Regions from separate parts of the Cellulomonas sp. ES6 genome, predicted to be linked through region 1. Evidence: predicted binding sites of a transcription regulator. Region 1 holds the regulator's gene; the other holds the start of a gene.

Region 1 (7,648 bases):
TCGGCACCCGCGGCGTCCAGGAGGCGCTCGACCTGCTGGAGTACTGCAACGTCAAGGGCGGCACCGCGCTGTCCGACCAGCGCCGCGCGAACGGCGCGCCCGACCCGTACGGCATCCGCATGTGGTGCCTCGGCAACGAGATGGACGGCCCCTGGCAGGTCGGCCACAAGACCGCCCTCGAGTACGGCCGGCTCGCCGCCGAGACGGCGCGCGCCATGCGGATGGTCGACCCCGGCCTCACCCTCGTGGCCTGCGGGTCCTCGGGCGTCGGCATCCCGACGTTCGGCGAGTGGGAGCAGATCGTGCTGAGCGAGACCTACGAGGAGGTCGACCTCATCAGCGCCCACGCGTACTACGCCGAGGAGGACGGCGACCTCGGGTCGTTCCTGGCGTCCGCGATGGACATGGACCACTTCATCGAGTCCGTCACCGCGGTCGCGGACGGCGTGCGGGCGCACAAGAAGCTGTCCAAGCGGATCCACATCTCGTTCGACGAGTGGAACGTCTGGTACCAGAAGCGCGCGGAGTCCGTCCCGCCCTCGGGTGATGACTGGCCCGTCGCCCCGGTGCTGCTCGAGGACAAGTACAACGTCGCGGACGCCGTCGTGGTCGGCAACCTGCTGATCTCGCTGCTGCGCCACACCGACCGCGTGCACTCCGCGTCGCTCGCCCAGCTCGTCAACGTGATCGCGCCGATCATGACCGAGCCCGGCGGGCGCGTGTGGCGGCAGACGACGTTCCACCCGTTCGCGCAGGCGTCCCGGTACGCCGCGGGCGACGTGCTGCAGGTGGCCGTCGAGGCGCCGACGTACGAGACCGCGAAGTTCGGGGACGCGCCGCTGGTCGACGCCGTCGCGACGCGGGACCCGGACACCGGTGCCGTCGCGCTGTTCGCGGTGAACCGCTCGACCACGCAGACCGTGACCCTGGAGGTCGACACCCGCGCGATCCCCGGCCTGCAGGTGGTCGAGGCCACGAGCCTGTCGAACCCCGACCACACGTGGGTGGCGACGGCGGACGACGACACCTCCGTCGCGCCGCGGCCCAACGCGACGGCGGCCGTCGACGGCGGCCGGCTCACCGTCCAGGTGCCGCCGGTGTCGTGGAACGTGGTGCGCCTGGCCTGAGCCGGGACGACGCGGGGCGCGGCCGGCACGCCGGCGGCGCCCCGCGTCGGTCAGAACGGCCGGTGCAGCACCAGGTCGTCGTGCCGCTGGTCGCCGACCTGGAACGTCCGCGTCCCGACGACGACGAACCCGGAGCGCCGGTAGAACGCCTGCGCCCGCAGGTTCTCCCCGTTGACGCCCAGCCAGACGCCGGCGGCGCCCCGGGCGCGCGCGACGTCCAGGCTCGCGGCCATGAGCTCACGGGCGACGCCGCCGCCGTGCCGGCCCGCCAGCACGTAGCACTTGCTGAGCTCGACCGTCGGGCGCAGCGGGACGACGGCGGCGACCTCCGGCGCGTACGGCTCGCCGGCCACCAGCAGCGTGTAGCCGACCAGCTCGCCGTCGTCGTCCGCGACGAGCACGTCGCGCGCCGGGTCGGCCAGGTGGTCCGCGAAGTGGGCGGTCGTCAGGTGCGCCGCGACGAAGGCGGCGTGGTCCTCAGGGGTGGACGACGGCGGGCACGCGAGCGGGAACGTCGCGGCGGCGAGCCCGGCCACCGCGACGGCCTCGTCCGGGCGGGCCCGGCGCACGGTCGCGCCGGGACGGTCCGGCGTCGGCCCGACGGCGCTCACCGGCCGGCCCAGCGGGCCCGCAGCGCGCGGCGGACGGCGCGCACGACCAGCCCGACCACCCACACGGACCCGGCGACGGTCGCCGCGTCGACGCCGCGACGGGTGGCGTTGCGGCGGCCGCGGAACTCCCGCACCGGCCAGCCGACCTCGGCCGCGTGCCGCCGGAGCCGCCCGTCGGGGTTGATGGCGCACGGGAAGCCGACCTCGGACAGGATCGGCACGTCGTTGGTGGAGTCGCCGTACGCGAACGACTGCGACAGGTCCACGCCCTCCCGCTCGGCGAGCGCGCGCACCGCGGACGCCTTCGCCTTGCCGTGGAGCAGGTCGCCGACCAGGCGGCCGGTGTAGAAGCCCTCGCGGTGCTCCGCCACGGTGCCGATCGCCCCGGTGGCGCCCAGGCGCCGCGCGATGAGGTCGGCGATCTCCACGGGGGTCGCGGTCACGAGCCACACCTGGTGGCCGGCGCGCAGGTGCTGGTCGAGCAGCCGCTGGGTGCCGGGGAAGATGCGCAGGGCCAGCACCTCGTCGTAGATGTCCTCCGCGATCGCGACGACCTCCGCCACGGACCGGCCCTGCATGATCTCGAGCGCCCGCTCCCGGACCTCGTCGATCTGCTGCCGGTTCTCCCCGAACGCGAGGTAGCGCGCCTGGTGCCCGGCGAACCGCACGATGTCGGAGCTGCGGAAGAACCCGCGCCGGTACAGGCCGACCGCCAGGTGGAACGAGCTGGCGCCCCGGATGATCGTGTTGTCGACGTCGAAGAAGGCGGCCACCCGGCCCGGCTGCACGGCGGCGCCGGTGTCGGGCTCGGAGGGCTCGGGCACGCCGCCACTGTAGCCAGATGCCTACGCTCGTGCCGTGCAGCCCACCGGTCCCCTCGTCCCCGCCAGCCCCGTCCCCGCGCGCGTGGTGCTCTACGTCCGCGCGGGCTGCCACCTGTGCGACGACGCCCGCGCGGTGGTCGCCGCCGTGGCCGCCGAGCGCGGCGCGACGTGGGCCGAGGTCGACGTCGACGCCGGGGGCGTGGTGCCCGACGGCCGGTCCCTCGCGGACGTCCACGGCGAGCTGGTGCCGGTGGTCGAGGTGGACGGCGCGCGGGTGGGCTACTGGCAGATCGACGCCGACCGTCTGCGGGACGCGCTGGCAGCGCCGCCGACCGCCTAACCTGGGGGGGTGCGAGCCCTGCCGCCGACCACCGTCGCCCGCCTCCCCGGATACCTGCGCTCCCTGGGTGGCCTCGCCTCGGAGGGCGTGACCACCACCTCGTCCGACCAGCTCGCGGAGCTGGTGGGCGCCTCGCCCGCGCAGCTGCGCAAGGACCTGTCCTACCTCGGGGCGGGCGGGCGCCGCGGCGTGGGGTACGAGGTCGACCACCTGCGCAAGCAGATCGCCGGCGCGCTCGGCATGGCCGAGGAGCGCCAGCTCGTCATCGTCGGCATCGGCAACCTGGGTCACGCGCTCGCCACGTACTCCGGGTTCGCGGACCGCGGGTTCGTGCTGGTCGGCCTGTTCGACACGCACGCGGATCTGGTGGGGACGCGCGTCGGCGGCCACGTGGTCCAGCACGTCGACGAGCTGGAGCGCGTCATCGACGAGACGGAGGCCAGCGTCGCGGTCGTGGCGACGCCGGGCTCCGCCGCCCAGGCGACCACCGACCGGCTCGTCGCGGCCGGCATCACCGGCATCCTCAACTTCGCGCCCCGCACCGTGCGGGTGCCCGACGGCGTGGACGTGCGGGAGGTGGACCTGGGGTCGGAGCTGCAGATCCTCGGGTTCCACGCGCGGCAGCGGGCCCGTCGTCCCGCCGCGGCTCCCGCCGCCGAGCCGGAGCCGGTCGCGGCGGACTGATCCCGGCCCCGCACGGGACCCCGGACGTGCACGAGGGCCCGGTCGCGGCAGGGGGTGCGCGACCGGGCCCTCGTGGACCAGGGGGAGGTCAGGCCTGCTTGATGGCCGAGACCTCGAGGGAGATGACGACCTTGTCGCTCACCAGGACGCCGCCGGCCTCGAGGGCCGCGTTCCAGGTGATGCCGAAGTCCTTGCGGGAGATCGTCGTGGTGGCGGAGAAGCCGGCGCGCTGGTTGCCGAACGGGTCGGTGGCCGCGCCGCCGAACTCGACGGCCAGGTCGACGGACTGCGTCACGCCGTGGATGGTCAGGTCGCCGGTGACGACGTAGTCGTCGCCGTCGGGGCGCACGGCGGTGGAGGTGAAGGTCCACTCGCCGAAGGTCTCGACGTCGAAGAAGTCGGCGCTCTTGAGGTGGCCGTCGCGGCCGGCGTCGTTGGTGTTGATCGTCGTCGGGTCGAGCGTCGCGGTCACGGCGGACAGCGTGAGGTCCTCGGCGACGGTGATCGCGCCGGAGGTCACCGCGACGGTGCCGCGGACCTTGGAGATACCCGCGTGGCGGACCGTGAAGGACGCCTCGGTGTGCGAGGGGTCGAGGGTCCAGGTGCCGGCGGTGAGACCGGTGGGCAGCGTGGTGACGGACATGGTGCCTCCTGCATTGGTTGAAGCGTCAACTGCGGTTAGTTGAGATTTCTACTACACTGCGGACGAGGGCGCAACACCTGTGGGACGATCAGCGACCGACGTCACAGTGCGGGCCCGTGCGACCGCGGCAGCCCGCCGGGGACGCCCCGGGAGGAGGACCGGCGATGAGCAGCGCCACGGAGCAGACCACGCGCGCGACGCGCGCCCACGACGACGTCCGCTGGCTGTCGGCGGACGAGCAGCAGGCCTGGCGCGCGTACCGCGACGGCACGGCCCGGCTGATGGACGTCCTCGCGCACGACCTCGAGGAGCAGACCGGGCTGTCGCTCGGCGAGTACGAGGTCCTGGTCCGGCTGTCCGAGGCGCCCGGACGCACGCTGCGCATGTCCGAGCTGGCCGGCGAGCTCGCCCACTCCCGCAGCCGGCTCACGCACACCGTGCGCCGCATGGAGGCCGACGGGCTCGTCGAGCGCGCGCCGTGCCTCGAGGACGCGCGGGGCGTGAACTGCACCATGACGGACACGGGCTGGCGCCGGCTCGTCGAGGCCGCCCCCGCGCACGTCGAGTCCGTGCGCGAGCGCCTGGTCGACGTGCTCACCCCGCAGCAGCTCCAGGCGCTCGGCGACGCGATGGCCGCCGTCGGCGCCGCGCTGCAGGCCGGGTGCGCGGCCGCCCTGGCGGACGCCGAGCGCGCGTAGCCGGCGGACGGCGGCCACCGGCCCGGCCCGAGCACCCAGCCGGGTTTGCGAGACTGACCCCATGGTCGCGACCACCATCCACCTCATGCGCCACGGCGAGGTCCACAACCCCACCGGCGTCCTGTACGGGCGGCTGCCCGGCTACCACCTGTCCGCGCGCGGGCAGCAGATGGCCGAGCGGGTGGCGGCGTACCTGGCGGGCGACCTCGGCTCACCGCGCCGCGACGTGACCGTGCTGGTCGCCTCCCCGCTGCAGCGCGCGCAGGAGACCGTCGCGCCGATCGCCGCGGCCCTCGACCTGCCCGTCACGACCGACGAGGGCCTGCTCGAGGCCGAGAACCGCTTCGAGGGGCTGACCTTCGGCGTCGGCGACGGCTCCCTGCGCCACCCGCGGCACTGGCCGCTGCTCGTCAACCCGTTCCGGCCGTCCTGGGGCGAGCCGTACCGGCAGCAGGTCGCGCGCGTGCTCGGCGTCGTCGACCGCGCCCGCGAGGCCGCGCGGGGCCACGAGGCGGTGCTCGTCAGCCACCAGCTGCCGATCTGGGTCACGCGGCTCGCGCTCGAGGACCGTCGCCTGTGGCACGACCCCCGCCGGCGCCAGTGCTCGCTGGCCTCCCTGACGTCCCTCGTCTACGAGGACGACCGCCTGGTGCGCGTCGGCTACACCGAGCCGGCGGCCGACCTGCTGCCGGGCGCCTCCGCCGTGGCGGGCGCATGAGGGTCCCCGCCAGGCCGCGCGCCGCCGCGCTCGCCGCCGCCGTCGTCGTCGCGCTCGCCGGCTGCTCCGCGGGCGGCGGCACCGGCACGGGGTCCGGCGACGACGTGCCCGACCAGGGCTACGTCTCCGGCGACGGCTCGGTGACCCAGTGGGAGCCGGGGGACCGCCAGGGCCCGGTCGAGGTCGCCGGGTCGGACTTCGCCGGGGACCCGGTCGACACCGCGGACTGGCGGGGCGACGTCGTGGTGCTCAACACCTGGTACGCGCAGTGCCCGCCCTGCCGCGAGGAGGCGCCGGACCTCGTGGCGGTCGCCGAGGACTACGCCGACCAGGGTGTGCACGTGCTCGGCATCAACGGGGTGGACGACGCCGGGGCGGCCGAGTCGTTCCAGGACGCCTTCGACGTCCCGTACCCGAGCATCGACGACCGGGAGAAGCGGGCCGTCGCCGCGCTCCAGGGCGTCGTGCCGATCCAGGCGACCCCGACCACGGTCGTGCTCGACCGCGAGGGGCACGTCGCCGCGCGGGTCGTGGGCCTCGTGGAGGGCTCGACGCTGCGGGCCCTGGTCGACGAGGTGCTGGCCGAGGACGCGCCGTGATCGCCGCCGACGTGGGGGACGCGTTCGCGCAGACCGCCGCCTCCGGGTCGCTGCTCGCGGCGGTGCCGGTCGCGCTGCTGGCCGGCCTGGTGTCCTTCGCGTCGCCGTGCGTGCTCCCGCTCGTCCCCGCCTACGTCGGCTACCTCGGCGGGATGTCCGCCGCGACCGCGCCGCGCCCGGCCCCCGCCCCGCGGGCCGTCGCGACCGCCGCCGGACCCGCCCCGCTGGACCTCGCGGCCCACCTGCCCGCGCAGCCCGCGCTCGCCGGGACCCCGGCCCCGCCGCCCTCGCGGAGCCGCGTCGTGCTGGGCGTGCTGCTGTTCGTCGCCGGGTTCACCGCGGTGTTCCTCGCGTACGGCTCGCTGGCCGGGACGCTCGGCTCGTTCCTGCTGCGCTGGCAGGACCCGCTGTCGCGCGTGCTCGGCGTCCTGACGGTCGTCATGGGCCTGGCGTTCCTCGGGCTGCTGCCGTTCCTGCAGCAGGACCGGCGCACGCTCGTCGCCCCGCGCGCCGGGCTGTGGGGCGCGCCCGTGCTCGGGGTGACGTTCGGCATCGGGTGGACGCCGTGCATCGGCCCGACGCTGGCCGCGATCCTGCTGCTCTCGCTCGACGGCGGGTCGCCGGGCCGCGGGGCGCTGCTCGCGCTCGCGTTCTGCGCCGGGCTCGGGCTGCCGTTCGTCGCCGTCGCGCTCGGCCTGCAGCGCAGCCGCCGCGCCCTCGACCAGCTCGCCCGGCACCGCCTGGCGATCATGCGCGTCGGCGGCGGCCTGCTCATCCTGCTCGGCGTGGCGCTGGTCACCGGGCTCTGGTCCGCGTGGGCGAGCTGGCTGCAGGGCCTGCTCACCGGCGCCCAGCCGTTCGTCCCGGCGGTGTGACGTGACCGAGCGACCGACCACCGGCTACCGGCCCGAGGGGCTCGAGGACGCGTTCGTCGACGGCGCCCCGCCCGCGCCACCCGCCCCGCCCGCGGCCGCCGGCACCCCGCCCGGCGGCGAGGCCCCGCAGCTCCCGGCCCTCGGCCTCGTCGGGTGGCTCCGCTGGGGCTGGCGGCAGCTCACGTCCATGCGCGTCGCGCTGCTGCTGCTCATGCTGCTCGCCGTCGCGGCCGTCCCCGGCACCGTCTTCCCGCAGCGGCCGCAGGACCCGGCCCGCGTGGCGACCTACCTGAGCGACCACCCCGACGTGGGGCCGCTGCTGGACCGGCTCGGGTTCTTCGACGTGTACGCGTCGGTCTGGTTCTCCGCGATCTACCTGCTGCTGTTCGTGTCGCTCGTGGGCTGCATCCTGCCCCGCAGCCGCACCCACCTGCGGGCGCTCCGGGGGCGGCCGCCGCGGGCGCCGCGCCGGTTCGACCGGTTCCCGGCGCAGGCGGCGCTCGCCCTGGACGCCTCGCCGCAGGAGGTC
Region 2 (7,648 bases), 1.8 Mb from region 1:
GACGCCGCTCTGCGGCCGCTCGGCCTGCCGATGTCCCCGTTCGCGCTGCTGCAGCTCGTGGGCCTGCCCGTGGCGCGGCACGTGCTGGTCACGCTGCACGACGAGCTCGGCGACCGCTACCCCCTGTCGCCCGGGCTCGACCGCCTCGTCGAGCAGGGCCGCACGGTCACGCGCACCGGTCCGGCCGGGCTCCCCGAGGTGGACCCGGCCGTGCAGGACGCGTTCGGCCCGGCCGGGGGCGGCGACGGCCACGCGGTGCTGGAGCGCGTCGCCCGCGGGCTGGCCGAGGAGATCGGCCTGCTGCTCGCCGAGGGCGTCGTCCCCGGGCCGGAGCAGGTCGACCTGGCGATGCTGCTCGGTGCGGGCTGGCCGGCGCACCTCGGCGGCATCTGCCCGTGGCTGGACCGCGAGGGGTGGTCCGAGCGGGTGCTCGGGCGGCGGCTGCTGGCGCCGGGCGTCGCGTCCGCGCCGGCGTGAGCGCGGGCCCGGCCGTTCCGCAGCTGCGGCTCAGAAGACGGTGAGGCCCCGGTCCCGGAACTGCTGGCGCACGCGGGCGACCAGCTCGGGGCTCGGGGGCTGGGTGTCCTCGAGCTCGTAGGCCATGCCGAGGCTCGCCCACTTGTCGCGGCCCATCTGGTGGAACGGCAGGACCTCCACCCGGGTGACCGTGTCGAGCGTCGCGACGTAGTCGGCCACGGCGTCCACGTTCTCCGGGGCGTCGGTGAGCCCGGGCACGAGCACGAACCGGACCCAGATCTCCGTGCCGCTGGCCGCGACCCGGCGGCCGAAGTCGAGCGTGGGCTGCAGCTCGCGGCCGGTGGTCCGCTTGTAGGTCTCGGGGATGCCGGACTTCACGTCCAGCAGCACGAGGTCGATGTCCGCCAGCATCTCGTCCGTGCAGTGCGCGCCGAGGTAGCCGGAGGTGTCGATCGCCGTGTGGACGCCGAGCTCCTTCGCGCCGCGCAGGATGCGGGCGACGAACGCCGGCTGCATGAGCGGCTCGCCGCCGGAGATCGTCAGCCCGCCGCCCGTGACCTCGAACACCGCGCGGTACCGGGCGATGCGGCGCAGCAGCTCCTCGGCGAGCACGGGCTCACCGCGGCGCATCTCCATCGTGTCGGGGTTGTGGCAGTACAGGCAGCGCAGCGGGCAGCCGGCGAGGAACGTCGTGAGCCGCGTCCCGGGGCCGTCGACAGCGGTGACGAGCTCCCACGAGTGCAGCGAGCCGAGCTCGCCGGCGCGCATCTGCGCGAACTTCTCGCTGCGCTCGGCGGCCGAGACCTCGAGCCCGGCGGTGCCGGCGGAGGACCGGTGGTGCGAGCCGCCGACCACCGGCACGCCGAGCTGGATCACCGGGGCGCCGACCTCGCCGCGGACGTCGCCACCGTCGGGGGCGGACGCGCAGGCCGGGACCTCGTGCTCGACGGTGCTGGTCATCTCGGCCTCCTCCGGTGCGGTCGTGCGGGGTGGTGCGGGGCGGGTGCCCGGCCGGGTCTGCTCCCCCGGCCGGGCACCCCGCGTGGGGGTCAGAGCCCGCCGTGGAACGTCCGGGACAGCACGTCGAGCTGCTGCTCGCGCGTCAGCCGGACGAAGTTCACGGCGTAGCCGGACACCCGGATGGTGAGCTGCGGGTACTTCTCGGGGTGCTCCATGGCGTCCTCGAGGGTGTCCCGGTTGAGGACGTTGACGTTCAGGTGGTACCCGGAGGACACGTTGTACGCGTCCATGAGGCCCACCAGGTTCGCCACCTGCTCGTCCTTGGTGCGGCCGAGGCCCGAGGGCACGACCGTCGAGGTGAGCGAGATGCCGTCCATCGCCTCGGAGTACGGCAGCTTCGCGACCGACATCGCGGAGGCGAGCATGCCGTGCGAGTCGCGCCCGTTCATCGGGTTGGCGCCCGGGGCGAACGGCTCGCCGGCGCGGCGGCCGTCGGGGGTGTTGCCCGTGGCCTTGCCGTAGACGACGTTCGACGTGATGGTCAGCACCGACTGGGTGTGCAGCGCGTTCCGGTACGTCTTGTGGTGGCGGATCTTCTCCATGAAGGCCTTGGTGATGCCCACGGCGATGTCGTCCGCGCGGTCGTCGTCGTTGCCGTACTTCGGGTAGTCGCCCTCGATGACGTAGTCCGTCACCAGGCCGTCCTCGTCCCGCACCGGCGTGACCTTGGCGTACTTGATGGCCGACAGCGAGTCCGCGACGACCGACAGGCCGGCGATGCCGCACGCCATGGTCCGCAGGATCGTCCGGTCGTGCAGGGCCATCTCGAGGCGCTCGTACGCGTACTTGTCGTGCATGTAGTGCACGCAGTTGAGCGCGTCGACGTAGGTCTCGGCCAGCCAGTCGAGCAGCTTGTCGTACTTCGCCGCGACGTCGTCGTAGTCCAGCACGTCGCCCTCGACCGGGGCGCTGACCGGCGCGACCTGCTTGCCGGAGACCTCGTCGCGGCCGCCGTTGATCGCGTACAGCAGCGCCTTGGCGATGTTGACGCGGGCGCCGAAGAACTGCATCTGCTTGCCGACCCGCATCGGGGAGACGCAGCACGCGATGGCCGCGTCGTCGCCCCAGGAGGTGCGGATGAGCTCGTCGGACTCGTACTGGATCGCCGAGGTGTCGATCGAGACCTGCGCGCAGAACTTCTTGAAGCCCTCGGGCAGCCGGTTGCTCCACAGCACGGTCAGGTTCGGCTCCGGGGCCGGGCCGATGTTGTAGAGCGTCTGCAGGAACCGGAACGACGACTTGGTGACCAGCGGCCGGCCGTCCTCGCCGATGCCGCCGATGGACTCGGTGACCCAGGTCGGGTCGCCGGAGAACAGCGAGTCGTACTCGGGGGTGCGCAGGAACCGCACGATGCGCAGCTTGATGACGAAGTCGTCGATGAGCTCCTGCGCGAACTCCTCGGTGATCGCACCGGAGGCGAGGTCGCGCTGGATGTAGACGTCGAGGAAGGTCGAGACCCGGCCCAGCGACATGGCCGCGCCGTTCTGCTCCTTCACGGCGCCGAGGTAGGCGAAGTACAGCCACTGCACGGCCTCGCGGGCGTCGGTGGCCGGCTTGGAGATGTCGTAGCCGTAGGAGGCGGCCATCTGCTTGAGCTCGACGAGCGCGCGGATCTGCTCCGCGTTCTCCTCGCGGTCGCGGATGATGTCCTCGACCGACGGCTCCATGTCCATCTCGTGCCGCTCGAGGCGCTTGCCCTCGATCAGCGCGTCGATGCCGTAGAGCGCGACGCGGCGGTAGTCGCCGATGATCCGGCCGCGGCCGTAGGCGTCCGGCAGGCCGGTGATGATGTGCGAGGAGCGGGCCGCGCGGACGTTCGGCGGGTAGACGTCGAACACGCCGTCGTTGTGCGTCTTGCGGTACGTCGTGAAGATCTTGGCGACCTCGGCGTCGACCTCGTAGCCGTAGGTCTCGAGCGACTTCTCGACCATGCGCCACCCGCCGTTGGGGATCATGGCGCGCTTCAGCGGGGCGTCGGTCTGCAGGCCGACGATGAGCTCGTTGTCCTGGTCGATGTAGCCCGGGGCGTGGGACACGATGGTCGACGGGGTGTGGTTGTCGATGTCGTACACGCCCTTGGCGCGCTCCTCCGGGAACATCGCGCTGAGCTTCGCCCAGATGCCCGTGGTGCGCTCCGTCGGGCCGGCGAGGAACGCCGAGTCGCCCGTGTACGGGGTGTAGTTGCGCTGGATGAAGTCGCGGACATCGATCCCGTCACACCAGGGTCCGGTGACGAAACCGCTCCAGGCACCCGCGGTGGCGTCGGTGCCGGACTGGGGTACTGCGGTGGTGGACATGTGATGCTCCCTCGCTGAGGACGTCGTACTCGTGACGCTATTCACGAGGTCATGGGATGTCTTGGGACCGAGGTCCCAACCCGCGCCCGACCAGCGGGAACACGGACGTGACGGTGCTCACGTGGGCGCGCGCGACGCACCCGGCCCTGTCACGTCACCCGTTCCCGGCCCCGCGCGCGCGGGGAGCGGTCAGGGGGTGGCGAGGGCCGCGAGGACGTCCCGCGCGATGTCCGGGGCCGTGAGGCGCAGGGACGTCAGGAGCTCGTCGCGGGACGCGTGCTCGAGGAACCGGCGCGGGACGCCGAACGCCTGCACGGGCGTGCCGATGCCGGCGTCCCGGGTGCGCAGCGCGAGGGCCGAGCCGATGCCGCCCTCGCGGACGCCGTCCTCCAGGGTGACCGCGTGGTCGTGCTCCCCCACCAGCTTGACCAGGGCGGCCGGCACGGGCAGGACCCACCGCGGGTCGACCACGGTCACCCGCAGCCCGTGGGCGGCCAGCAGCTCGCCGAGCGCGAGCGCGGTGGGAGCCATCGCCCCGACGGCGCACACCAGGACGGACCGCGACGCCGGGTCGCCCGGCACGGCCGGGTCCGCGGTGCCGCCGTGGCGGGCGAGCACGTCCACCCCGTCCACCTCGTCGACCGCCGGCAGCGGGTCCGGCAGCGCGCCCTTCGGGTACCGCACGACCGTGGGGGCGTCGTCCACGTCCACGGCGGCGCGCAGGGCGGCCCGCAGCGTGTCGCCGTCGCGCGGCGCGGCCAGGCGCAGCCCCGGCACGACGCCGAGCACCGCCAGGTCCCACATGCCGTTGTGGCTGGCGCCGTCGTCCCCGGTGAGCCCCGCGCGGTCGAGCACGAACGTCACGCCGGCGCGGTGCAGCGCGACGTCCATGAGCACCTGGTCGAACGCCCGGTTGAGGAACGTGGCGTACACCGCGACCACGGGGTGCAGGCCCGCGTAGGCCATCCCCGCGGCGGTCGTGACGGCGTGCTGCTCGGCGATACCCACGTCGAACGTCCGGTCCGGGAACTCGGCCGCGAACGGCGCGAGGCCGACCGGGTTGAGCATCGCGGCGGTCAGGGCGACCACGTCGGGGCGCCGGCGCCCGATCCGCACCACCTCGTCCGCGAACACGCCCGTCCAGCCGAAGCGCGACGGCGCCACCGGCAGGCCGGTCTCCGGGTGGATCTGCCCGACCGCGTGGAACCGGTCCGCCACGTCCTGCTCGGCGGGGCTGTAGCCGCGGCCCTTCTCCGTGATGACGTGCACGATGACGGGGCCGCCGAACGCCCGCGCGCGCTGGAGCGCGAACTCGACGTCCGCGACGTCGTGCCCGTCGACCGGGCCGATGTACTTGAGGCCGAGGTCCTCGAACATGCCCTGCGGCGCGACGACGTCCTTGATGCCCTTCTTCAGGCCGTGCAGGGCGTCGTACGCGAGCCGCCCGGGCGGCCCGGAGCGCTTGAGGGTCCGCTTGCCCCAGGACAGGACGGTCTCGTACCCGCGGGTGGTGCGCAGGGCGTCCAGGTGCAGGGCCAGGCCGCCGATGGTCGGCGCGTACGAGCGGCCGTTGTCGTTCACCACGACCACGAGCCGGCGGTCCGTGCCGTCCGCGATGTTGTTGAGCGCCTCCCAGGCCATGCCGCCCGTGAGGGCGCCGTCGCCGATCACCGCGACCACGTGCCGGTCGTCGCGCCCGGCGAGCGCGTCGGCCCGCGCGATGCCGTCCGCCCAGGACAGCGCCGTGGACGCGTGCGAGTTCTCGACGACGTCGTGCTCGGACTCGGCGCGGCTCGGGTAGCCCGACAGCCCGCCGCGGTGGCGCAGCCGGCCGAAGTCGCGCCGGCCGGTCAGCAGCTTGTGGACGTACGCCTGGTGCCCGGTGTCGAACACCAGGGTGTCCCGCGGCGAGTCGAACACGCGGTGCAGCGCCAGCGTGAGCTCGACGACGCCGAGGTTCGGGCCGAGGTGCCCGCCGGTCCGCGACACCTGGTCGACCAGGAACGCGCGGATCTCGGCGCTGAGCGTGCGCAGCTGCGGGTGGCTCAGGGCGCGCACGTCCGCGGGCGAGTCGATCCGGTCCAGCAGTCCCATCCGTCCACCGCCCCGTCGCCGTCGTGCCGCGCAGGGGGGTCCGCGGGCACGAGGGGTCCACGATACGACGCCCCCGCGGCCCGGGGCCGCCCCCGCGCCGCGCCCGTCGCCGGACCGGCCCCGGCGCCGGCTCAGGCCGTGCGGACCTCCACCGGCGCGTCGGTCGCGACCTCGGCCCGGCCGTCCGCGCCGACCCGCACGGCGAGCGGCCGCCCGGCCAGGCGGAGCCCCTCCACGGCCACGGCCCCCAGCGGCGCGGGCGCGGGCGGCCGCACGTCGAGCCGCCCGCCCGGGACGTCGGGCCGCAGCCCGAGGGCGGCGCCCAGCACGGACACCGCGGCGGCCGCGGACCACGCCTGGGGCCGGCACGCGGCCGGGTACGGGACGACCTGCGGGACGGTGCCGCGCGGGTCGCCGCCGTACAGCTCAGGCAGCCGGTCGTCGAAGCCCTGGGCGGCGGCCAGCAGGCCCTCCGCGAGCGCGGCGGCCTCGCGGGCGTGCCCGGCGCGGGCGAGCCCCTGCACGACGATCGCCGTGTCGTGCGGCCACACCGCTCCTCCGTGGTAGCGCAGCGGCCAGTAGCCGGCGGAGTCCGTCGACATGGTGCGCAACCCGTACCCGGAGTCCATGTCCGGCCCGGTGAGCCGCGCCGCGACCAGCGCCTCCTCCTCGGCGGTGAGGATCCCGGTCCCGAGCAGGTGCCCGATGTTCGAGGTGACCGTGTCGACGACCCGCTTGTCCGCGTCGAGCGCGATGCCCGGGTAGCGCCCCCGCTCGTCCGCGGTCCAGAAGGACGCCCGGAACCGGTCGGCCAGCCCCGCGGCCCAGGCGCGCCAGCGGGCCGCCCCCGGCCTCCCGAACGCGTCGAGCAGCGCCGCGCCCGCCAGCGCCGCCTCGTGCGCGTACCCCTGCACCTCGGCCAGGGCGATCGGCCCGGTCGCGAGCTCGCCCGTGCGCCACTGCACGGAGTCCCCCGAGTCCTTCCAGCCCTGGTTCGCCAGCCCGTGCCCGGTCTCGTCCGCGTACTCGAGGAACCCGTCGCCGTCGGAGTCGCCGTGGTCCGACATCCAGGTGAGGGCCCGCTCCAGCGCGGGCAGCAGCGCCTCGACCTCGGCGTCCGGCATCCCCCAGCGCCAGGCGTCGTGCAGCAGGCACACCCACAGCGGGGTCGCGTCCACCGTGCCGTAGTAGACGGGGGGCAGCACGGTGCCCTCGCCGGGCATCGACAGCTCGGCGCGCCGGACCTCGTGCAGGATCTTGCCCGGCTGCTCGGCGGTCGCCGGGGCGGTCGTGGTGCCCTGCAGCGCGGCGAGCGTGCGCAGGGTGCCCGCCGCGAGCTCGGTCCCGAGCGGCAGCAGCATCCGGGCGGCCCAGATCGAGTCGCGTCCGAACAGCGTGAAGAACCACGGCGCACCGGCGGCGAGGAACACGTCGTCGGGGGCGAAGCGCGCGGACATCCGCAGCGTCGCCAGGTCGCCGAGCGCCTGGTCGAGCAGCGCCGGCAGGCGGCGGTCGGCCGCCTCGACGTGCAGCGGGGCCCACTCCGGCTCCGCGCGGCGCGGCGCCGTCACCACACCGCCCGCGTCGGTGACGGTGACGGTCCAGCCCACGGTCGCCGGCGCGCCGGTGGTCGCCTCGACGTCCCACGCCAGGCGGACCGTGCCGTCCGCGGCGACCTCGACGCGGGCGCCCGGCGCGACCAGCTCGGCGGTCACCTCGTCGTCGGCCCGCCAGCGCACGCCGCCCGCGACCGGCTCGGC

The links. The regulator Rex, encoded in region 1, represses fermentation and respiration genes when NADH is low (regulators of the CRP and FNR family bind a similar motif). The targets are predictions, from matches to a motif close to CTTGTGAANNNNTTCACAAG.
Region 2: the regulator Rex is predicted to act here: its motif matches at 3,823-3,842, upstream of pflB (formate C-acetyltransferase).

What each region holds. Positions count from the first base shown of each region.
Region 1 covers NZ_CP125655.1:1,895,617-1,903,264, reverse strand. Annotated here, with positions in the region: gene arfA (arabinosylfuranosidase ArfA) at 1-1,127, shown strand, start outside; gene P9841_RS08995 (GNAT family N-acetyltransferase) at 1,178-1,738, opposite strand; gene P9841_RS08990 (HAD family hydrolase) at 1,735-2,562, opposite strand; gene P9841_RS08985 (glutaredoxin family protein) at 2,597-2,902, shown strand; gene P9841_RS08980 (redox-sensing transcriptional repressor Rex) at 2,912-3,586, shown strand; gene P9841_RS08975 (YceI family protein) at 3,675-4,229, opposite strand; gene P9841_RS08970 (MarR family winged helix-turn-helix transcriptional regulator) at 4,394-4,927, shown strand; gene P9841_RS08965 (histidine phosphatase family protein) at 4,989-5,645, shown strand; gene P9841_RS08960 (TlpA family protein disulfide reductase) at 5,642-6,244, shown strand; gene P9841_RS08955 (cytochrome c biogenesis CcdA family protein) at 6,295-7,119, shown strand; gene resB (cytochrome c biogenesis protein ResB) at 7,121-7,648, shown strand, end outside.
Region 2 covers NZ_CP125655.1:77,595-85,242, reverse strand. Annotated here, with positions in the region: gene P9841_RS00390 (3-hydroxyacyl-CoA dehydrogenase NAD-binding domain-containing protein) at 1-477, shown strand, start outside; gene pflA (pyruvate formate-lyase-activating protein) at 508-1,437, opposite strand; gene pflB (formate C-acetyltransferase) at 1,527-3,794, opposite strand; gene dxs (1-deoxy-D-xylulose-5-phosphate synthase) at 3,984-5,888, opposite strand; gene P9841_RS00370 (glycogen debranching N-terminal domain-containing protein) at 6,020-7,648, opposite strand, start outside.